Linked DNA regions of Methylomagnum ishizawai. The protein of the gene in region 1 interacts with the protein of each later gene in a pairwise test. Links are inferred from orthologs where the notes say so. Each region holds a gene or a part of one and is shown on either strand. Other genes may lie near its edges. The genes, in order: recO and ssb.

Region 1 (11,697 bases):
GTGCAAGCGGGTGCCACCGGCCAGTTCCACCTCGACATAAGGCAGGAAGGCTTCCAGGATCGCGTGGCGGGACGGGATGGGATGGTCGTCGCCATAGAACCGGGCGTCGGCCCCGGCCAGGATATAGGGGTTGTGGTAGGCCGCCCGACCGATCATCACGCCGTCGAAGCGGGCGAGGTGCGGTTCGGCTTGGTCGAGGTCGAGGAGGCCGCCGTTCAGGATGACCGCGAGGTCCGGGAAATCGGCTTTGACCCGTTCCGCCACGTCGTAGCGCAAGGGCGGGATTTCGCGGTTTTCCTTGGGCGACAAGCCCTTCAGCCAGGCTTTGCGGGCGTGGATGACGAAGGTTTGGCAACCGGCGGCGGCGACCGTGGCGACGAAATGGGCCAGTTCCCCGTAGGAATCGCGCTCGTCGATGCCGATGCGGGTCTTGACCGTGACCGGGATCGCCACCGCCGCCCGCATGGCGGCGACACAGTCCGCCACCAATTCCGGCTCGGCCATCAGGCAAGCCCCGAACCGGCCCCGCTGCACCCGGTCGCTGGGGCAGCCCAGGTTCAGGTTGATTTCGTCGTAGCCCCGCGCTTCGGCGATGCGGGCGCAGGCGGCGAGTTCATCCGGGTCGCAGCCGCCGAATTGCACGGCCAGCGGTTTTTCCTGCGGATCGAAGCCCAACAGCCGGTCTTGGTCGCCATGCAGGATCGCGCCGGTGGTGACCATCTCGGTGTACAAGAGGGCGTGGCGGGAAATCAGCCGCAGGAAATAACGGCAATGGCGGTCGGTCCAATCCAGCATGGGCGCAACCGAGAGCGGATTCGCTGAAATATTTGTCATATCAAGGATTTATATGGCGTGACTGGTCCGCATCGGGAAGGATTCGGCCTGATTCGGAACTATAATCGGGTCAAAGTCCCAGCACAAACCCGAGCATGTCCCAGCCATGGTCTATTCCTGCATGAGGGTGGGCGAGGCTGCGGCATCCCGTGGGATGACGTAGACCCGGAGGCGCGGACGATGCTGGTCAGGGACAGGAAGCACCCAACCGAGAAGGTTGGCGAAATACTTCCGCCACCCGCAAGACCCGCCTGAAAAGGACTCATTAAACCACCGGCTTGGTTTCCCTCCGCCACTCCCGGATAGGCGTCAAATCATCCCAGTTCAACGCGATTCCCAATCCGCCATCATCCTTGATGACCCGCAGACGGTTCTTATCCTTGGTCAAAAAAAGCACCTTGCCATAAGTCCGGGGAACGCGCAGGGCTTTCCGCGCCGCATCCTTCACGTTTTCCTTGGTTTCGACCAGCCGCGCCAGCGGTTCGTCGCCGTGGTACATAATATCTCCCATGCCTCACCCATCGTCCACCACGCAAAAAGGCCGGGAAGGTTCCCCTCCCGGCCTTTTCCATTCAAGCCCGCCCCATTCTACCAACCGGGCGGGCATATATACCCCCTTCCGAACATTACCACGGCAAGCCCGGAATACCGGCCCCCCGACTATCTACGCCGATTTATACAGCCATACACCCCGCTGAACCATTGTAAAATCAACCAGCGAGGCTATAAGGTGCTGGACGAGGTTATAAAAGATAATCGGCAACATCACCTCCGGGTGGTCGGCTAGCGCGATGGAAACCAACACCAATCCTGTGCCGTTGTTGTTCATGCCCAAACCAAACATCAGCGCAACCGTGTTCGTCCGGCTAGCGTGAAAGATTCGTGCGACCAGATAGCCCGTGGCGAATGCCGACAGGCACAACGCCACCACGATCACCAGCAAAATAGCCAGGAAATCAAAATCAGGCTGGGATAATGCCTTGGGCAGGCTCAACGAGGCGTTGGAATAATTGAGCAACAGCAGAACAATATAGTTGACCAGTCTGATAGCGGATTTGGCGCTGGCAAGTCGCCGCTCGCCCATAACCCGTTGCATCAGCACACCCAACAACGAGGGCAGGACGACCCAAACGCCAAGGAACGACACCACGCCATCGGCGGCAACCTCGTGTAAATCCTCGGAATAATCGCCCGTAGTGACGAAGCCGACCGCATGGAGGACCAGCGGGGTGAGCAAGGGACTCAGCAAGGTGGTGGACAGCACCAAGCCTAAACTCAAAGCGAGATTACCGTCGGCGTTTTGCGCCCAAGCCGTGGAAGCACCGGCAATCGGCATGGCGGCGACCAACGCGAGACCCACCAGAATGTGCTGGACCTCTTCCGGGTTATGCCAACGCGCCATGACCAAGTTCACCCCCATGATGAAGCTCAGCGGCGTAATCAAATTACCCGCCAACCCCGCCAACAACAACTGCGGCTTGTACGCCAATTGGGCGAGTTCCCGATGTTTCACGCCTAGGCCCGCATTGAACAGCAATAACGACAACATCACGGGTGGCAAAGAAACATCGATTTTGTTCTGTAGCAAAACAACGCTACCCAATTCAACTTCCCGCATCCAAACGCCAAATCCCGGCAGTAGCGCGGCGACAAAATAAGACGAGATAATCATCCAAATAAAGTAGTGGTGGATGAAATGGGTAAGGAGTTCGATGGGTTTTTTGATGGGATTCATGGATTATTCTCGATGGGGTAGCCAAGCTTCGGGGCTACCGTTTGATGGCTAGCACAAGGACGCCCAAGCCCACCAGGAAAATCCCGGACCATTCCCGCAGCGATGGGCGTTCGTTGAGAAAAACCACGGCGAATAGCACTACTAGCACAAGACTGATTGTATCGACCGGGGCCACTTTGTAAGCATCGCCGATTTTCAACGCCCGGAAGTAGCATACCCACGAGGCTCCCGTCGCCAACCCCGACAGCATCAGAAACCACCATGTCCTTACGGGCAGATACAAAGGATTGCTCCATTTTCCTGTGGCATATAGAAACCCGGCAAGAACGGCCAAAATAATGGCGGTACGGACTAAGGTTGCCAAATCGGAGTCTACGCCTTCAAGGCCAAGCCCACCCGCTTCCGAACATCAGGATGGGCCTAGCCTCGTATGGCCGGACAGCTTGGTGGGATTTTCCAAATCGGATGGCGTGAGCGGTGGTCATGAACCTGGGCTCGGAGGATCAATCGCTATTTGAGTGCGGAATTCACCTGATCCGAGTGACAAATTAGCTGATCGATCCGCAAATACATAACAGACCTTGTTTCCCTATGAAGGCATGATTCCCGGCGGGGGAAACCCGGACGCCGATGCCATTCCCCAGCGATACACCATCCCGCCCACAACGCGCCCTCATAAAGGAAAAAAGCCATGAACATCCATCCGAACCGCCCCCTCACCGCCCTGACCCTGGCCCTGGCCCTGGCCGTTGCAGGAACCGCCCATAACGTGGCACTGGCCGAGGTCTTGCCCGTCCAAAATCCCTCGTTCGAGGAACTACCGCCGGAAGTTTCCGCGAGCCTGCCGGGCGGCAACGCCACCCAACTGCCCGGCGGCATGTTCGTGGGGTCGTTGAACAACTTCCAAATCCCCGGCTGGGAGGTCTACAACCCAGACGGCATCGGCCTGAACGGCAACTTCACACCAGGGCTGTTAAACCCGAACAACCCCGGCGTTTTCGACACCGTCTTCGACCCGGCGCAGGCACCGGACGGGCATCATGTGGCGCTGCTCTGGGGCGATCACACCCAAGTTCCCGGCCCTGGCCCCGACCCGAACGTCGCCAACCATCCGCTGGGCTTGCAACAGACCCTGGCGGGCGTCACCCTCCAGCCCGATACCCGCTATTTGCTGAGCGTGGATGTCGGCAATATCGGTAGCGGGCTTGCCTTCCCCTTCGGCAACACGGACTTCGCGAACCTCGAGTACTTCGACCTCGACGGCTTTCCCGGCTATGCCGTGCAACTCCTGGCGGGCGCTACCATCATCACCCAACGCGTCAACATCGGCATCCCGCTGGAAGGCAAATTCAAGCGGATATCGATGGAGGTGGCCGTGACTTCTGTCGAGGAATGGGGGGCATTGATGGACGACCAACATCCGCTGACCATCAGGCTGGTCAATCTGAACGTCCCTGGAACCCAGAACGCCCCAGGCATCGAGGTGGACTTCGACAATGTCCGGTTGGAAACCCAACCTCTGGAAACCGGGGTTTCGCCCACGGTGTTGTGGAAACCCAAGACCTCGTTCACGACCAAGCCCTAAGGAGTCTGTCGGACTTGAGTACTGGCGAATTGACCTGAAGGGTTGTCGGGCGGCTTGTGGTCCGGTTTCCGGCTCCTTTCGCCGATGGAGGAGGCCCTGTGGCGCTGATGAGTCGCGCGACCGGCGCTTTCCGCGCCATCGGGGCGCGGTTCGCCCCCCTTCAGGCGAAGCGCAGCACGTTCATCCGCTTCAGGTTGAAGGCCAGGGTGACGAGCGTCCACTCGCCGGTGACGGCGGCCAGGCCCCGGAGCGAGAATTGGCGGAAGCCCATGACGTGCTTGATGATCCCGAGCACCGGCTCGACGGTGGATTTGCGCTTGGCGTAGCGGGCGCGTCCGTCCTTCGTCCTCAACCGCCACGCCATTTTCCTCACCGGTCAGCGGGAACGGTCGGATGGCGGCGGGCCAGCCAGCATCGGCAGGGTCGCCAGGAGTTCCAATTGCCGGATGGCCCGGCGCTGGTTGGCCCAATAGCGGGCCAGCGCCAGCAAGGCCACGGCCAGCGCCGCGAGGCAGCCATAGAACAAGGTCTTGAGTTCGGCCAGTTCGCCCTTGAGGTCGGTTTTGTGGAGGGCGGCGGCTTGGCCCGCCGCCATGGGTTGGTAGCGCCCATGCTCTTGGCGGGCCGAATCCAGCCCCAGCGTGGTGCCGGCCCGTTCGGTGTAGGCTTCGAGGGTTTGCAGGTCGTTCTTGAGCGATTCGAAGGCGCGGAGGTCTTCCAGCGCCACCTTGCCGGATTCGACGCTTTTTTCCAGCGCCTTGAGCCGGACTTCGACCGAGTCGGCCAGGAGGGCGTTGAACTTGGTTTGCAGAGCTTCCATGTGCTGGTTAAGGGCGCGGAGCCGGGTGTCGCCGCCGGTGTCCGCCGCCCATTGGGCTTCGAGATGGTTGACGAAGCCTTGGACCTGGAGGAACAGCACCAGCACCGCGGCCAGCAGGACGCCCGCCGCCAGCGCCGCGAAAATCCCGCTGGCGCGTCTTTGCGGCACCGGCAGGGCTTGCCGGACCAGGCCGCGCTGGCCAGACCGGTTAGCCACCACTCGCTTGCCTCGATATTGTTCGTACATTCGGACTTCCCCGTGAGCCGTCGCGGATGGCCGCGTGCCGCGCCCAGGGTGGTTCCATGGGGCCGCCGCCAATTTCGACCGGCAAATATCGCAGAATAGCCTTCATCGGTCAATTAAGGCCCGGGCCGCTTCCAGGGTCCGCTTCATGTCGCGCACGGCGGGGTCCAGTCCGGTCATGACCGCCCGCGCCACGATGGCATGGCCGATGTTGAGTTCGTGGATATTGGAGATGCGGCAGATATCGGCGACATTGTGGTAATGCAGGCCGTGGCCGGCGTTGACGGTCAGGCCGAGTTCCCCGCCCAACCGGGCCGCCGCTTGCAAGCGTTCGAGTTCGCGCCGCCTCGCGCCGGGGCCGGCGGCATCGGCGTAATGGCCGGTATGGAGTTCGATCACGGGCGCGCCCGCCCGCGCCGCCGCTTCGATCTGGCGCGGGTCGGCGTCGATGAACAGGGAGACTTCGATGTCCGCTTCGGCCAGGGCGGCGCAAGCGTCCTTCATGCGGGCGATGTCGGCGGCGACATCCAGGCCGCCTTCGGTGGTCAATTCGGCGCGTTTCTCGGGCACCAGGCAGCAGGCGGCGGGCCTCGTTTTGCGGGCGATGGCGATCATCTCGTCGGTCACGGCCATTTCCAGGTTCAAGCGGCTGTGCAGCAGCGCCGCCAAAAGTTCGATATCGCGGTCCTGGATGTGGCGGCGATCTTCGCGCAGATGGGCGGTGATGCCGTCGGCCCCGGCCTGCTCGGCGATGAGGGCGGCTTGGACGACTTCCGGGTAGCGGGTGTGGCGGGCCTGGCGCAGCGTGGCGATATGATCGATGTTGACGCCCAGGAGGATGGGGGCTATGGCGTTCATGCGTGGGTTGCTTTCCCTGTGGATGGTTGGAACAAGTCGCGGCTTTTGAGGCCGCGGCCATCGAGATAATGCTGGACGACCCGCCGCATCAGGTGTTTGGCTTCCTTGAGCGCCGCCGGGGTTTCCAGGCGGTCGCGGCCCAGGTCCAGCAGGGTAGAACCGTGGATGGCCCCGGGCTGCCCAGGCGGACAGGCCACCGGGCCGGATTCGATGTGGTAGGCGTAGGTTTGGGCGGGATCGATGGGTTGGCCGGAACCGGCCTCCCGGTCCAGGCACAGCCCATAGCCCAGGTATTCCAGCAAACCGACCTCGAAGCCGCGCAGGGCGGGTTCTGGGCAATCTTCGGCCTGGGCGAGCCGCCCCAGCGTGTCCAGGTACAGCCGGAACACTTCCGGGTAGGGGTCAAGGGGCGGGAGCAGGTACGAGAGCAGTTCGTTCAGGTAGAAGCCGCAGTAGAGCGCGGTGCCGTGCAGGGCGATAGCCGCGCCGCAGGGTTCCGCCGCCGTCAGCACCGGGAGTTCGCCCCGGCCCGCCCAGGCCAGCCGCAAGGGGGCGAAGCATTGCAGGAGGACGGCAGTTAGATTGCGCCCGCGTTTCGCGCCCTTGGCGAGCAGGCTCAAGCGGCCTTGTGGCTCCGAGAAAATATCCAGCAGCAGGCTGGTTTCGCGGTAGTCGCGGCGGCGGAGGATGACCGCGTCCTGGCCGGGTTCATTCGGCATAACCCAGGCTGCGTAGGGCGCGTTCGTCGTCCGACCAGTTTTCCTTGACCTTGACCCAGAGTTGCAGGAACACCTTGCCCTCGGTCAGGCGCTCCAAATCCTGGCGGGCGCGTTCGCCGACCTTTTTCAGCACTTCGCCCTGCTGGCCGATGACGATGGCTTTCTGGCCTTCCCGCTCCACCCAGATCAAGGCGGCGATGCGGGTCAGTTTGCCCTCGGTCTGGTATTGCTCAATCTCCACGCTGAGGGCGTGGGGTACTTCCTGGCCCAGCGACCTGATCAGCTTCTCGCGGATGATTTCCGCCGCCAGGAACCTGAGGCTGCGGTCGGTGAGTTGGTCTTGGTCGAAGATCGGTTCGCCCTCGGGCAGGAGTTCCATGATCTTGTGTTCCAGCGCGTCCAGATTGTGGCCGCGCAGGGCCGAGGCCGGGATCAGGGCGGCGAAGGGATGGCGCTGCTGGGCGCTTTCCAGGAAGGGCAGCAGGGCGGCTTTATCCTCCAGCCGGTCCACCTTGTTGATGACCAGGATCACCGGGGCGGCGGAGGTCTGGATGCGTTCCAGCACCAGGTCGTCCTCGGCCAGCCACACGGGCCGGTCCACGATCCACACGATCACGTCCACGTCCAGCAACGCCGTGCCCGCCGTGCGGTTGAGATAGCGGTTCATGGCCCGCTTCTGGCTGGCGTGGATGCCGGGGGTATCGACGAATACCGCCTGCCCCGCCTCCGTGGTTTTGATGCCGTGGATGCGGTGGCGGGTGGTCTGCGGGCGGCGCGAGGTGATGCTGATTTTCTGGCCGATCAGATGGTTGAGTAGGGTCGATTTGCCCACGTTGGGGCGGCCCACCAGGGCGACATAACCTGCTTTCATGATTTGAATCCGAAGTCCTGGACCAGTTTGGCCAGCATTTTCTCGGCGGCTTGCTGCTCGGCTTTCTTACGCGAGGAGCCGGTACCCTCGCAGGTCTCGGCGGTCAGCGCGATGCGGCATTCCACCACGAAGGTTTGGTCGTGCGGTTGGCCGACCACCGATTTGAGGATATAGACCGGCAATTCCAGGCCACGGGCCTGCATGGCTTCCTGGAGCCGGGTCTTGGGGTCTTTCTTCCAATCCTGCACCGACAGGGCCTCGATCTGCTCGGCGAATTGGTTGAGGATCCAATGGCGGCAGGCGTCCATGCCCTGGTCCACCAGCAGGGCGCCGATCAAGGCTTCCAGGGCGTCGGACAGGATGGAATCGCGCCGGTAGCCGCCGCTCTTGAGTTCCCCCGAACCCAGGATGAGATAGTCGCCGAGGTTCAGCCTGCGGGCGAGGTTGGCGAGCGAGGTCTGGTTGACCAGCATGGCCCGCAAGCGGCTGAGGACGCCCTCGTCGGCGTCGCGGAATTTGCCGTACAGGCGTTCGGCGATCACAAAACCCAACACCGCATCCCCGAGGAATTCCAGCCGTTCGTTGTTATCCGATTCGGCGCTGCGATGGGTGAGGGCGCGCTTCACCAGCAGCGGATTCCTGAAGTGCAGGCCCAGTTTCCTGGTGAGTTTTTCCGGCTCTTGGATCAACGTGCGGCTACCTCAATAGAATCGTCGAAATGGGCGACGATATCGATATTGCCCATGATGGGCTGGGTGACATCATAAGCGATTTGTATCGTTATACCGGAACCGTCCTTGGTGATATAAACATTATCCTTGGTGACACTGTTGATCATGTCGATATCCCAGTGTTTCGCTAGGCTAAGGAGGACTTCCTGCTTGGATCGCGTCGCCAAGTTGGCATCGCTTTTCAAGGATTCCAGGGAAGCGACCACTTTGTAGTGGTCCAGGTAAATCGGGCCGATCTTGATAATCAGCATCGCGAAAAAGCCGACCAAGCACATCAGCAACGCGAAGCCGAGGAAGGTCATGCCACCTTGGCGAACGGGAGTTTGATTCATGGACCATGCCCCTAATTATGGTGGTTACGAGAGCGACGCCCGTTTGGGAAGCCCCTGGATTATTTTAGCGAGGTGCCGATCCGGTTGAAGGCGATGCCGCCGTCCCAGCTCATCCAGATGAAGAAGGCTTTGCCGACTAGGTTGGCTTCCGGCACCGTGCCCCAGAACCGGCTGTCGTTGCTATTGTCGCGGTTGTCGCCCATGACGAAGTATTGGCCTTCCGGTACGGTCCATTCGCCTTCCTTCGCGGCGGGTTCGCCAACCCGCGCCAGGATATCGTGGGTGACGCTGCCCAAATCCTCGCTGAGCAGGGTTTCGCCGCCCCATTGGCTACCCGGTTGGCTGCCTTCGTAGATTCCCAGCGCGGTCTGCTTAACCGGCTCGCCGTTCACATACACCTGTTTATGGACATAGCCGATGCGGTCGCCGGGGAGGCCAACGATGCGCTTGATGTAATCCATGGTCGGGTCTTTGGGATAGCGGAACACCACGATATCGCCCCGCGCCGGTTGGCCCATCTCCACGATCTTGGTGTTGATGACCGGCAGGCGGATGCCATAGGTGAATTTGTTGACCAGGATGAAATCCCCGACCAACAGGGTCGGCATCATCGAACCGGAGGGGATGCGGAACGGCTCCACCAGGAACGAGCGCAGCAACAAGACGATGAGGACGATGGGAAAGAACGAACGGGCGTATTCCACCAGGATGGGTTCTTTATCCGGGGGCGGCGGTTCCACGCCTTGAACCCGCAGCATCAGCACATAGCCACCCCACACCACGCCGGTCACCAAGGTCGCCAGCACCAGGAAAAAAGAAAAATCGAAGTCCATGCCGCCGCCCATCAGGAATCTTTGTTGACGCGCAGGACCGCGAGGAAGGCTTCCTGCGGGATGTCGATCTTGCCCACTTGTTTCATGCGTTTCTTGCCCGCTTTTTGTTTTTCCAGCAGTTTGCGTTTACGGCTGATGTCGCCGCCGTAGCATTTGGCCAACACGTTCTTACGCATGGCCTTGACCGTGGAGCGGGCGATGATCTTGGAGCCGATGGCGGCTTGGATGGCGACCTCGAACATCTGCCGCGGGATCAAATCCTTCATGCGTTCCACCAAATCGCGGCCCCGGCTTTGGCTGATATCGCGGTGGACGATCAGGGACAGGGCGTCCACCCGCTCGTCGTTGATGAGGATGTCCAGCTTGACCAGGGGCGCGGCCTGGAAGCGCTTGAATTCGTAGTCGAACGAGGCGAAACCGCGGCTGACCGATTTGAGCCGGTCGAAGAAATCCAACACTACTTCGCTCAGGGGCAATTCGAAATTGATCGCCACCTGCCCGCCCATGTATTGCATGTTCTTCTGCACGCCGCGCTTTTCGATGCATAGAGTGATGACGTTGCCGAGATAATCCTGCGGCACCAGGATATGGGCTTCGATGATGGGCTCGCGCACTTCCTCGATTTCGTTGGGCGAGGGCAGTTTCGAGGGGTTGTCGATCTGGATCGTGGAGTCGTCGGACTTCAGGACTTCGTAGACCACGGTGGGGGCCGTGGTGATGAGGTCGAGGTCGTATTCGCGTTCCAGCCGCTCCTGGATGATTTCCATGTGCAACATGCCGAGGAAGCCGCAGCGGAAGCCGAAGCCCAGCGCCTGCGAGGTCTCGGGCTCGTATTGCAGGGCGGCGTCGTTGAGGTTGAGCTTGTTCAGCGCCTCGCGCAAATCCTCGTAATCGTCGGATTCGACCGGATACAGCCCGGCGAACACCCTGGGCTGGACCTTCTGGAAGCCCGGCAAGGGCGTTTCGCACGGGTGGTCGCTGACGGTGATGGTGTCGCCGACCGGGGCACCGAAGATGTCCTTGATCCCGGCGATGACATAGCCCACCTGCCCGCAACCCAGTTGTTCCATGTCCAAGGGCTTGGGGGTGAACACACCCAGCTTTTCCACCTGATGGCTCTTTCCGGTGGACATAATCACTATCTTTTGTTTCCGCTTGATGGAGCCATTCACCACCCGCACCAAGGACACCACACCCAAATAATTATCGAACCAGGAATCGATGATCAGGGCTTGGACCGGAGCATCCGGGTCGCCGGTCGGGGCGGGGACTTTGGCGACCAGTTGTTCCAACAAGTCGTCGATGCCGAGGCCGGTCTTGGCGCTGATCCTCAGCGCCTCGTCGGCGGGCACACCTATGATTTCCTCGATTTCGGTGCAAACCTTGTCCGGGTCCGCCGAGGGCAGGTCGATCTTGTTCAACACCGGCAGGACTTCCAGCCCTTGCTCGATGGCGGTATAGCAGTTAGCAACGCTTTGCGCCTCGACGCCCTGGGCGGCATCGACCACCAGCAAAGCCCCTTCGCAAGCCGCCAGCGAGCGCGACACCTCGTAGGAGAAATCGACGTGGCCGGGCGTGTCGATCAGGTTGAGCTGATAGGTTTCGCCATCCCGCGCCTGGTAATTCAAGGTCACGCTCTGCGCCTTGATGGTGATGCCGCGTTCGCGCTCGATGTCCATCGAGTCGAGGACTTGGGCGGACATTTCCCGCTCGCTCAAGCCCCCGCAAATCTGGATGAAACGATCCGCCAGCGTCGATTTGCCATGGTCGATATGGGCGATGATGGAGAAATTACGGATGTGTTTTTGTTCGGCCACGGGCTCAGTCCTTGAGTTTCAGGGCCAGGAACAAGGAACTGCCGCGCCTTTGCACCAGCATCGCCACGGATTTGCCCTTGGGCAGGTTCTTCACCAGGTCTTTGAAATGATTCAAGTCTTTCACGGTTTGGTCTTGGACCCGGAGGATCACGTCGCCGCGCCGGAGTCCCGCGTCGTAGGCCGGGCCGGGCGTGACACCCTGCACCAGCACGCCGTTCTTCGGCACTTCCAGTTGTTCGCGCATTTCCGGGGTGAGGTTGATGGCGTTGAGTCCCAGGCGCTTGAGGGTTTCGCCGCCTGTCGGTTCTTCCTTGCCGCT
Region 2 (11,491 bases), 1.9 Mb from region 1 along the record:
GAAGGTTTGGCGAACCTGAAAGCGGTCGCCGAGAAGAAGTAAGCGCCATGTTCGCGTTGGGCGAAATATCCCTGAAAGCGGCGGCCTTGGCCGCCGCTTGCTTTTGCGTGGGCGGAGCTGCGGTGGCGGCACCCTTCGCCTATATCACCAACCAGAAGGACGATTCCGTCTCGGTCATCGACACCGCCAGTGGCCAGGTGGTGAAAACCCTCGCTGTCGGTGGGCAACCGGCGGGCGTGGCGACCAGCCACGACGGCGCGGTGGTCGCCATCAGCAATCCGGCCGGCAAACGGATCACCCTCATCGACGGGCGCAGCCAAACGGTGCGGGCATCCATTCCCGTGGGCGAAGGACCGTTGGGGTTGGCCCTGGACGCGCGGGGTGGCCGGGCTTTCGTCGCCGATTTCTACGAGAACTATCTATCGGTGCTGGATGTGTCGGAACAGCGGGTGGTTAAGCGGATTGCGGTGGGTAGCCATCCCGCCGGGGTGTTGGTCGGACCCGACGGCGCGAAAGTCTATGTGGCGAACCGCGACGACGATTCGATCACCGCCATCGACGCCGCCACGCTGGAAGTGGGCAAGACCGTGAAGGTCGGCAAACACCCGTTCGGCCTGCTGGTGGTTGGCAATCACCTGTTCGCGGCCAATGTGGAAAGCAACGATGTCTCGGTGGTCGATACCGGGCGCATGGAACTGGTGAAAACCATCCCGGTGGGCGACCGGCCTTATGCCTTGGCCGCGGCCCTGGGCGGTTCGCGGGTGTTCGTGACCAACCAGTACGACAACACCTTGTCGGTGATCGATACCCGGAAGCTGGAAACCGTGGGCAGCGTCAAGGTCGGCGAATACCCGGAAGGCATTGCCGCGCACCCGGACGACCGCCATGTCTATGTCGCTAACTGGTTCAACAACACGGTGTCGGTGGTCGATGCCCAAACGCTCAAGGTCGAGAAGACGGTCCTGACCGGGGATGGCAGCCGGGCGTTCGGGCAGTTCATACCGTTGGGGAAGGGGACGGCGCGTTAGGGGTTTAGGTTTTCTTGAACCGCGCCGCTTCCCGAACCGCCGATGGCGTTGCCTTTGGGTGGACACAAGCCGGTCCGGTGGGCGATTGACAGGCGCGGAATAATTGTTTAGAGTCGAAACTATAATCGGTCGGGGCTGGTTTTCCGGCCCCCGCATCAAATAAATCCAGCGGCCATGGCCGGACCCACTTTGCGCGAGGTTTCTTGTCCCCATGAATAAAGCGATCCTATTTGGCATCGCGGCGGCCCTGTTCGGGGCTGGCGCGGCATCCGCCACCGAATTCACCGCCGCCGACCAACAACGCGCCGAGCAAATCTTCAACGAGAATTGCGCGAGTTGCCACGGCCACGACCTGGGCGGCTACCTCGCCCCGCCCTTGAACCAGGACCGGCTCAAGGGCCGTAGCCCCACCAGCCTCCGCAGCCTCATCATGGCCGGATCGTTCGATACCCTGATGCCGCCCTTCTACGGCAAGCTGTCCGACGAGGACATCCGGCTAGTGGTCAAGCGCATTCTCAATACGCCCAAGCTCGACCCGCAATGGACCCTGGACGATATCAAGAAGTCGCTGAAGGTCCATGTCGCCGACGAATCCACCCTGCCCGATAAACCCGGCTACGCCATCGATAACATGGACGACCTGATCGGCGTCGCCGCCCGCGGCCGCTATGGCCGGGGCGAAGGCTCGAAAGCGGTGTTCATCAACAGCGCCACCAACACCCAGGTCGGCGAAGTCCCCACCAAAACCGCCGCCCATATCATCGAATTCAACCCGGTCAATCCGCGCTGGGCCTATGTCAAGACCGACACCGCCGAGGTCTACAAGGTCGATCTTTATTCCATGAAGATCGTGCGCGAAATCAAGACCGGCCTCAACGGCCCGGCCCTGGGCGTGTCGCGCGATGGTAAATACCTGATGGCCGGTTCCTTCGTGCCGCATTTCGCCGTGCTGCTGGACGCCAACACCTTGGAACCACTGAAATATTTCAAGCTGGAAGGCACCGACCCGGACGGCAAGTTCGTCACTTCCGATTCCGGCATGATCACCGGCACGCCCTATGCCGATATCTTCGCCATCGCCCTGGAAAACGCCGGACAGGTCTGGGTGGTGGACCTGACCCAGCCGGATTTCCCCGTCACCCAGATTCCCAATGTGGGCCGCCATTTGCACGACGCCTTCCTCTCCCACGGCGGGCGTAAGCTGATGGTCGCCTCCTACGACGACAGCATCGTCGCCGCCATCGACCTCGCCGATAAGAAAGTGCTGGCCAAGCTGCCCGCCGGTTGCGTGCCCCATGTCGGCGGCGGCTCGGTGGTGCAGGTGAATGGCCGGACCCTGGGTTTCGGCACCAACTTCGGCGATTGCGCCAAGGAAGTGGTCAGCGTGTGGGACTTGGACAAGATGGAAGTGGTGAAGCAGGTGCCGGTCTCGGGCGGCACCGAATCCCCGGCGGCGCATTACAACGCGCCCTATGTGGCGGTGGACATCATCAGCAAGGACCGCCGCGCCCGCACTATCCAATTGATCGACAAAAACACCCTGGAAGTCGCCAAGACCTTGGATGTGGGTGGCCATGCCTATTTCCCGGAATATAACGCCAAGGGCGACCGGCTCTATGTCAGTGCGGGCTATAACGGCGACGAGGTGGTGGCTTTCGATTCCAAGACCCTGGAACGGGTGGCGTCCTTCCCCATGCAAAGCCCGGCGGGCATCTTCTCCCGCGCCCGCGCCAAGTTCATGACCCGTGGCCTATCGCCGGAAGCGGTGCAAGCGGATTTGGCGAAACCCCAATAAGCAATAAGAACAAGGTCGCGCACGGGGTTCGGCCCCGTCCGGCACAGGAGGACGATTGCATGAAAAGCTTCATTCCGAGAGTTCTAACCGGCTTGGCCCTGGTCGCCGGAACCGCCCACGCCGCCAACCCGGAAGCGGGCAAAGCCAAGGTGGAAGCGGTCTGCGCGGCTTGCCATGGCATCGCCGGCATCAGTGCTTCCCCGGCCTTCCCCAATCTGGCGGGCCAGAAGGAGGCTTATCTCCAAGCCGCCTTGACCGCCTACAAGGACGGCAGCCGCAAGAATCCCATCATGGGCAATCTGGCCGCTGGCCTTTCCGATACGGATATCGCCGACCTCGCGGCCTACCTGTCCGGGCTGAAGCGTTGTGAGTAATCGGCCCTGGGCCTGGATCGCCTGCGGCGGCGGGCTGCTGCTGGGTTCCGCCCAGGCGGCGGACCCGTCGCCGGAACGGCAAGCCGCGCTGACCCATTTGCTGCGGCAGGACTGCGGTTCCTGCCACGGCATGACCTTGCACGGGGGCTTGGGCCCGGCGCTGTTGCCCGAAGCCCTGGCCGGGAAGCCCGATGCCTTCCTGGTTGAAACCCTCCTGAACGGACGCCCCGGCACGGCCATGCCGCCGTGGCGGAGCTTGTTGACGCCGGACGAAGCCGTGTGGCTGGTCCGGCAATTGCGGAAGACGCCATGATCCGAATGAAAAAGCTGGCCCTGGCCTTGACCCTCACCCTGCTGCCCGTCTTGGGCGGGCATGCCGCCGAATTGCGCGGTACCGGCGACCTGGGCCTCGTGGTCGAGCGGGCGGCGGGCAGCGTGCAGATCGTCGATACCACCCACAGGACCAGCCTGGGCCGGGTGCAGGGCTTGGGCGATTTATCCCACGCCAGCCTGGTGTATTCCCCGGATGAGCGCTACGCCTATGTGTTCGGGCGCGACGGGGCCTTGACCAAGATCGATCTGCTGGAAGCCCGCATCGTCAAACGCATCGAGCAGGCCCACAACAGCGTGGGCGGGGCGATTTCCCAGGATGGCCGCTGGATCGCCACCTCCAACTACGAACCCGGCGGGGTGCGGGTGTTCTCCGCCGACACCCTGGACAAGGTGGCGGATATCCCCTCCGTGACCGCCGATGGCAAAGCCTCCAAGGTCGTGGGCTTGGTGGACGCGCCCGGACAGCGCTTCGTGTTCAGCCTGTTCGAGGCCGGGGAAATCTGGGTGGCCGATCTACACGACCCGAAATCTCCGAAACTCCAGAAGTTCAAGGCGGGCAAGGAACCCTACGACGCGCTGATTTCGCCCGAGGGCCGTTATTACATCGCCGGGCTGTTCGGCGAGGAAGGCGTGGCCTTGTTGGACCTGTGGAACCTGGACTCAGGGATAAAGCGCGTCCTGCCGGAACACGCCAAGGACGATCCCAAGTTTCCCGTGTTCAAGATGCCCCACTTGGAAGGCCGAGCGCTGATTGGCGATTACTGGTTCCTACCCGCCGTGGGTCGCCATGAAATGCTGGTGATCGACCGCCGCGATTGGAAGGTGGTGAAGAAAATCCCGCTGGACGGCCAGCCGGTGTTCGTCATCCCCAGGCCGGACGAGCGCCAGGTCTGGATCAATTTCGCCCTGCCCGACAACAACAAGCTGGAAATCATCGATACCCGCGACCTCAGCGTGGTCAAGCGCTTGAATCCCGGCCAGGCGGTGTTGCACATGGAATTCACCCCCAAGGGCGACGAAGTCTGGGTCTCGGTGCGCGACGACGACCGGGTGATGGTCTACGACACCGAAACCTTCGCCGAATTGGCCCGGATCAAGGCCGATAAGCCCAGCGGTATTTTCTTCACGGCGCGTGCCCACCGCCTGGGATTGTGAGGATGCGGCCTTGTCGCTGACCCCGTTGCAAAAGCGCTTGCTCAACGATTTCCAGCGCGGCTTCCCGCTGTCGCCACAGCCTTTCCAAGCCCTGGCCGACGCTTTGGGCGTGGACGAGGCCGAGGTGCTGGAAAACCTCCGCACCTTGAGCGATAGCCAGATGGTCAGCCGGGTCGGGCCGGTGTTCGCGCCCCAGCGGGTCGGGTCCAGCACGCTGGCGGCCCTGGCCGTACCGGCGGAACGCCTGGAAGCCGTCGCCGCCTGGATCAGCGATCTCCCCGAAGTGAACCATAACTACGAGCGGGAACACCGCTACAACCTGTGGTTCGTCCTCACCGCCGCCGACCCGGAACGCTTGGATGCGGTATTGGCCCGGATCGAGCGGCACACGGGATTGGCCGTGTTGTCGCTGCCCTTGCTGGAGGATTTCCATATCGACCTGGGGTTCCCGCTGGACTTCGGGAGCGGACCCACATGAGCGGGATGCCCCTCCGGGCGGTGGATTTCCCCGCCGTGTTTCCCGGTCCGGCCCCGGTCCATTGCGGAACCCATTCCGACGCGGCCAGCGACCTGCGCCTGCTCGCGGCGATCCAACACGGTCTGCCCTTGGTGCCCCGGCCCTATGCCGAATTGGGGCGGCAGACGGGTTTGAGCGAGGCCGAGGTCATCGAACGGCTGGAACGCTGGCTTGAAACCGGGATCATCAAGCGCCTGGGCGTGGTGGTCCGTCACCGCAAACTCGGCTACCGCGCCAACGCCATGGTGGTGTTCGATGTGCCGGACGCCCAGGTCGGTGCCATAGGTGCCCGGCTGGCGGCTTTCGCCTGCGTCACGCTGTGTTACCGCCGTCCGCGCCGGGGCGAGGCTTGGCCCTATAACCTGTTCTGCATGATCCATGGCCGGGACCGCGCCACCGTCGAAACCCAGGTGGAAGCCCTGACCCTGGCCTGCGGCCTGGAAGCCATACCCCGCGCCGTTTTGTTCAGCCGCCGCTGTTTCAAGCAGCGCGGCGCGGTCTACCGTTAAGGATTTGGCTGAAATTAACTTCCCTTTTTTCACGCAAAGGCGCAAAGGCACGAAGGTTTTTTTGCTTGTTTTTTCCTTTGCGTCCCTTGCGCCTTGGCGTGAGGAGGCTTCGATGGCCGACTTTGGAAAACCGGGAAGTTATTCGCGGCCATATCCTAAGCTTTGCCCCATCCATGAACGCACTGGAACGCACCCTCATCAACGACCTACAAGGCGGTTTTCCCATCTGCGAGCGGCCCTACTTGGCGGTCGCGGAACGCCTGGGCTTGACCGAGGAAGCAGTCATCGAAGGACTGCGCGGCTTGTTGGACCAAGGCATCCTGAGCCGTTTCGGGCCGCTCTACCATGCTGAGCGCATGGGCGGGGCGCTGAGCCTGGCGGCGCTGGCCGTGCCCGAGGCCGATTACGAGCGGGTGGTGGCCGAGGTCAACGCCTTCCCGGAAGTCGCCCACAACTACGCCCGCGACCATGCCTTGAACATGTGGTTCGTCCTCGCGACCGAAAAGCCGGAGCGCAAGGCCGAAGTCATCGCGGGGATAGAAGCCACCACCGGCTTGAAGGTCCACGATATGCCCAAGCTGGCCGAATATTACGTGGGCCTGCGCCTGGAGGTATGACCATGCAAGACCGCGATGCCATCGACGAGATCGACCGCCAGATCATCCGCGCCACCCAGGCTGGTTTGCCGCTGACGCCCCGGCCCTACGCGGCCATCGCCGAACAACTGGGCCTCTCCGCCGATGTGGTGATGGCGCGGCTGCGGGCGATGCAGGAACGCGGGGTGGTTCGCCGCATCGGCGCGGTGCCCAATCATTACAAACTGGGCTACCGGGCCAATGGTATGACGGTCTGGGATGTGCCGGATGAATTGATCGACACACTGGGGGCACGGGTCGGTGCCTTGGACGCGGTCAGTCATTGTTACCACCGCCCGCGCCATCGGCCCGACTGGCCTTATAACCTGTTCGCCATGGTCCACGGGCGGACCCGCGACGACGTGGAGCGGGAAACCGCACGCATCGCCGCGCTCTTGGGCGCGGCCAACCGGGGCCATGCCGTGCTGTACAGCACGCGCATCTTGAAAAAGACCGGCTTGCGCATCGGCGATTAACAGAGGTGGCCCCGATTGTTTGAACAAGATTTAAGCCGGGATAAGTGGATACCCTGCTGGGTTAAGCGGCCTTGGGAAGGGCCGGTCGGGGTTTAAAGTAGACCTCATCCGGGGTTTGGCTGTCCAGGCTCGAATGGGGCCGCCGGGTATTGTAGAAATCCAGGTACCGACCGATGGATTCGCGGGCTTCCCGGACCGAGTCGTAGGCTTTGAGGTAAACCTCCTCGTACTTCACCGTCCGCCAGAGGCGTTCGACGAAGACGTTGTCGCGCCAGGAACCCTTGCCGTCCATGCTGATGCGGATGTTCCGGCCCGTCAGCACCTCGATGAACTCCCCGCTGGTGAACTGGGAACCTTGGTCGGTGTGGACGATATCCGGCGGGCCGTAGCGGCGCAGCGCCTCCTCCAGGGCCTCGACGCAGAAGCCCGCGTCCATGGCGACCGATACCCGATGGGCCAGGGCCTTGCGGCTGGCCCAGTCGAGGACCACGCACAGGTAGACGAAGCCCCGTGCCATCGGGATGTAGGTGATGTCCAAGGCCCAGACCGCGTTGGGCCGGTCGATGGTCAGGCCGCGTAGCAGATAGGGATAGACCTTGTGGGCCGGATGCCTCTGGGTGGTTTTGGGACGCCGGTACAGGGCTTCGATGCCCATGCGGGCCATCAGCGTGGCCACATGGCGGCGTCCGACCCGGAAGCCTTCCCGGTTCAGGGTGTCGCGCAGCAGCCGGGCGCCCATGAACGGGTGTTCCAGGTGCAACGCGTCGATCCGCCGCATCAGCGCGAGGTCCGACTCCGGCACCGGCTTGGGCGCGTAGTAGGCGCCGCCCCGGCTGATGCCCAGCAATTCCGCCTGTCGGGTCAGGGAAACATCGTGGTCCCGGTCGATCATCGCTTTGCGCTCAGCTTTCCGGCCTTGCTGAGCGCGCCGGATAAAAAATCGATCTCCAGCGCCTGTTGGCCGATCTTGGCGTGCAGGGCTTTGAGGTCCACGGCGGGTTCGCTTTTGTCGTTCTCGCCACCGAACACGCTGGCGGCCCGTTCCAGAAGTTGGCTCCGCCACTCACCGATCTGGGTCGGATGGATATCGAATTCCTGCGCCAACTCGGCCAGGGTCTTTTCGCCCCGCAGGGCCGCCAGGGCCACTTTGGCCTTGAAACTCGCTGAATGGTTGCGGCGTGGTCGTTTGCTCATCGTATGCTCCAGTCCATCGGCGTTGCCCACGCCGTCAGGGAGCAGTTTATCCACTTAGCCGACTGTTCAGATTTCCGAGACCACCTCTAACCCCCCATGTTCCGCATCACCCAATACATCGCCGAACTGCTGAATCCCCCGGTGGAACCGCCCCCCGCCGCGCCGCGCCGCCGGGTCATGCCCGGACCTGTGGTGATCTGGAACCTGATCCGCCGCTGCAATCTGGCCTGCAAGCATTGCTACACCACTTCGGCGGACATCGATTTCCCCGGCGAACTCGATACCGATGCGGTCTTCGCGGTGATGGACGACCTGAAGGCGTTCCGGGTGCCGGTGTTGATCCTGTCCGGCGGGGAACCGCTGCTGCGGCCCGATATTTTCGCCATCGCCCAACGCGCCAAGGCCATGGGTTTCTATGTGGGCCTGTCCAGCAACGGCACCCTCATCACCGAACAGAACATCGCCGCCATCGCCGCCACCGGCTTCGACTACGTGGGCGTCAGCATCGACGGTATGGGCAAGACCCACGACGATTTCCGCCAGAGTCCCGGTTCCTTCGAGCGTTCGCTGCATGGCGTCCGGCTCTGTCGCGAACGGGACATCAAGGTCGGCCTGCGCTTCACCCTGACCCGTGACAACCACGCCGACCTGCCCGCCCTGCTGGACCTGATGGAACGGGAAGGCGTGGACAAGTTCTATCTCTCCCACCTCAACTACGGCGGTCGCGGCCACCGCAACCGCAAGGACGACGCGGTGTTCGCCACGACCCGCGCCGCCATGGACCTGCTGTTCGACACCTGCCTGGCCCGGCTCCGGGCGGGACGACCCGCCGAATTCGTCACCGGCAACAATGACGCCGATGGGGTTTATTTGCTGCATTGGGCGAGCAAGCGCTTCCCCGATCAGGCCGGAAGGCTGCGCGCCCGGCTGGCCCAATGGGGCGGCAATGCCTCCGGCGTCAACATCGCCAATATCGACAATCTGGGGAACGTCCATCCCGACACCTTCTGGTGGCATTACCGCCTGGGGAATGTGCGGGAACGGCCTTTTTCGGAGATTTGGCGGGATGTGTCGGACCCGTTGATGGCGGGCCTGAAAGCCAGTCCGCGTCCGGTCCAGGGCCGTTGCGCGGAATGCGCCCATCTCGATCTTTGCAATGGCAACACGCGGGTGCGTGCCCACCAGACCACCGGGGATTTCTGGGCCGAAGACCCTGGCTGTTATCTCGCCGACGACGAGATCGGCCTTCAGGCACGGGACCGCTGACGCCGATTGCCCGGTACCGCCCCGTGTCTGCGGCGACCCGCTCCCCTGACCACGTCCCGCGAACCCATACAGCCACAAAAAAGCCCGCTTGCCGCAGGCTTCCAGAAAATTCTGGGTAGAACCCGTCAAAACGGGATATCGTCGTCGAAATCGTCCATGCCGCCGCCTGCCGGTGGCGCGGGCGGGCGTTGGGGCGCTGGGGAACCCGTGGCCTGGGGCGGCGGGGTGTAGCGTTCGGAATCGCGGTCGCGGGTGGCGGCGGGCGGCGTCGCTTCCGACCAGGGGCCGGGGTCGCCACCGCCGCCCATGCCGCCGCCACCACCGGCGCGGTCGAGCATCTGCATTTCGTTGGCGATGATTTCGGTGGTGTAGCGGTCCTGGCCGTTCTTGTCCTGCCATTTGCGGGTGCGGAGGCTGCCTTCGACGTAGACCTTGCCGCCTTTCTTCAGGTATTGGCCGACGATTTCCGCCAGCTTGCGATAGAACACCACGTTATGCCATTCGGTGCGCTCTTGGGGGTTGCCTTGCGGGTCTTTCCAAGAGTCGCTGGTGGCGATGGTGACGTTGGCGACGGCTTCGCCGTTGGACATGTAGCGGACTTCGGGGTCTTTGCCCAGGTTGCCGATGAGGATGACTTTGTTGATGCCGCGAGAGGCCATGGGAAGTTTCTCCGATAGTGTGCATTCGATGTGTCCGGGGCCGTAGGGGCGGCCCGGACGGGTCTTGCCGGGTTCGCCCCGGTCTTGCTGTCGTGTAAGGCGGATCAGGCCGCTTGGGTTTGGAACAATTCTTCGCTCAGGGCGGCGCGGTCCAGGGTGTCTTTGTCCACCTTAAGATAGGCCACGCCGTCCTCGGCCAGCACCACCGCCTCGGCCACGCCCGGCACTTGCAGCAAACGGCCCGAAAGGGTGGCGGCTTGTTCCCGGCTCAACGCGCCGACATTGACCAGGAGGCTGCTGACATGGCGCGGCGGGCGCATCCCCAGGGCCACCGCCAGCCAGATGAGGGCCGCCACCGCGCAATACAGGAACACCGCCGGGATGCCGTGATGCCCGTAAATCCAGCCCCCGCCCGCGCCGCCCGCGAACGCGCCCAGGAATTGGGCGGTGGAATAGACGCCCATGGCCGTGCCCTTGAGGTCGGGTGGGGCGATCTTGGACACCATGGAGGGCAGGGTGGCTTCCAGCAGGTTGAAGCCGGTGAAATACAGGTAGAGCAGCCCGAACACCGCCCAGAAGCTCGCGCCGAAGCCCAGGAAACCCAGGTCGGCCAGCGCCACCACGGCGATGGCCCCGAGGAACACCGGCTTCATCTTGCGTTTTTTCTCGGCCACGATCACGAAGGGCACCATGCTCGCCATCGCCAGCACGAACACCGGCAGGTAGAGATGCCAATGCTGGGCGGTGGGCAGGTCCAAGGTGTCGCGCAGCACCAGGGGCAGCACCACGAAGGTGGCGGTGAGGATCAGGTGCAGGCAGAAAATGCCGAGATCGAGCCGTAACAGTTCCGGGTTGCCCAGCACCGTGCCGAACGCGGCGGTCCTGACCTCGGCGTCGCGGTGGAAGCGGCTGACCACGGGGTCGGGCACGGCGGTATACAGCACCACGATGCCCAGCGCGGCCAGGGCGGTGACCACCCAGAACAAGCCCTTCAGCCCCATCCAGGCCGAGAGCATCGGTCCCGCCACCATCGACAGGGCGAAGGAAAAGCCGATGCTGATGCCGATCAAGGCCATGGCCTTGGTGCGGTGTTCCTCGCGGGTGAGGTCGGCGGCGAGGGCCATCACCACCGCCGCCACCGCGCCCGCGCCTTGCAGGGCGCGGCCCGCGATGATGCCGTAGATATCGTCGGACAGGGCGGCGAGGGCGCTGCCCAGCACGAACAGGACGAGTCCGATGGTGATGACGGGCTTGCGGCCATAGCGGTCGGACCACAGGCCGAAGGGGATTTGGAACAGGGCCTGGGTCAGCCCATAGGCGCTGATGGCGAGGCCGACCAGGGTCGGGGTGGCACCGGGCAGGTCGCGGGCGAACACCGAGAACACCGGCAGGATCAGGAACATTCCCAGCATCCTCAGCATATAGATGCCGGCCAGGGACAGGCTGGCGCGGACCTCGGCGCGGGTCATGGGGGTATCGATTTCCAGGGCCGGTTTCAAGGGAGGCTCCTTCTACGGGATGTGGAAGCCCGGTATGGTAGCAGGTTCGCC

Evidence for each region.
Region 2: the proteins of recO (region 1) and ssb interact in binary tests that used the Escherichia coli proteins (3 or more experiments, as listed by UniProt). The link is inferred for Methylomagnum ishizawai from one-to-one orthologs.

The regions. Positions count from the first base shown.
Region 1 is NZ_FXAM01000001.1:3,376,905-3,388,601, forward strand. The notes cover bases 4,934-7,932. They hold recO (DNA repair protein RecO), read right to left. Parts: upstream 6,795-7,932; coding sequence 6,072-6,794; downstream 4,934-6,071. Other genes in these bases: B9N93_RS15090 (hypothetical protein), read right to left, coding at 4,934-5,190; pdxJ (pyridoxine 5'-phosphate synthase), read right to left, coding at 5,323-6,075; era (GTPase Era), read right to left, coding at 6,784-7,665; rnc (ribonuclease III), read right to left, coding at 7,662-7,932. Outside these bases: tRNA dihydrouridine(20/20a) synthase DusA, read right to left, coding at 1-834; B9N93_RS15065 (hypothetical protein), read right to left, coding at 1,100-1,345; B9N93_RS15070 (bile acid:sodium symporter family protein), read right to left, coding at 1,499-2,569; B9N93_RS15080 (hypothetical protein), read left to right, coding at 3,261-4,154; more of B9N93_RS15090, read right to left, coding at 4,531-4,933; more of rnc, read right to left, coding at 7,933-8,354; B9N93_RS15115 (DUF4845 domain-containing protein), read right to left, coding at 8,351-8,728; lepB (signal peptidase I), read right to left, coding at 8,788-9,561; lepA (translation elongation factor 4), read right to left, coding at 9,573-11,378; B9N93_RS15130 (DegQ family serine endoprotease), read right to left, coding at 11,383-11,697. UniProt on the Escherichia coli protein: Involved in DNA repair and RecF pathway recombination.
Region 2 is NZ_FXAM01000001.1:1,465,552-1,477,042, forward strand. Bases 8,175-10,967 are described here. They hold ssb (single-stranded DNA-binding protein), read right to left. Parts: upstream 9,942-10,967; coding sequence 9,408-9,941; downstream 8,175-9,407. Other genes in these bases: nirJ (heme d1 biosynthesis radical SAM protein NirJ), read left to right, coding at 8,175-9,282; B9N93_RS06715 (MFS transporter), read right to left, coding at 10,046-10,967. In the rest of the region: B9N93_RS06650 (SRPBCC family protein), read left to right, coding at 1-42; B9N93_RS06655 (YncE family protein), read left to right, coding at 48-1,028; B9N93_RS06660 (nitrite reductase), read left to right, coding at 1,240-2,823; B9N93_RS06665 (c-type cytochrome), read left to right, coding at 2,883-3,197; B9N93_RS06670 (c-type cytochrome), read left to right, coding at 3,190-3,510; B9N93_RS06675 (cytochrome D1 domain-containing protein), read left to right, coding at 3,507-4,685; B9N93_RS06680 (Lrp/AsnC family transcriptional regulator), read left to right, coding at 4,696-5,163; ahbB (siroheme decarboxylase subunit beta), read left to right, coding at 5,160-5,711; B9N93_RS06690 (Lrp/AsnC family transcriptional regulator), read left to right, coding at 5,885-6,328; ahbB (siroheme decarboxylase subunit beta), read left to right, coding at 6,331-6,822; more of nirJ, read left to right, coding at 8,113-8,174; more of B9N93_RS06715, read right to left, coding at 10,968-11,410. UniProt on the Escherichia coli protein: Plays an important role in DNA replication, recombination and repair. Binds to ssDNA and to an array of partner proteins to recruit them to their sites of action during DNA metabolism. Acts as a sliding platform that migrates on DNA via reptation.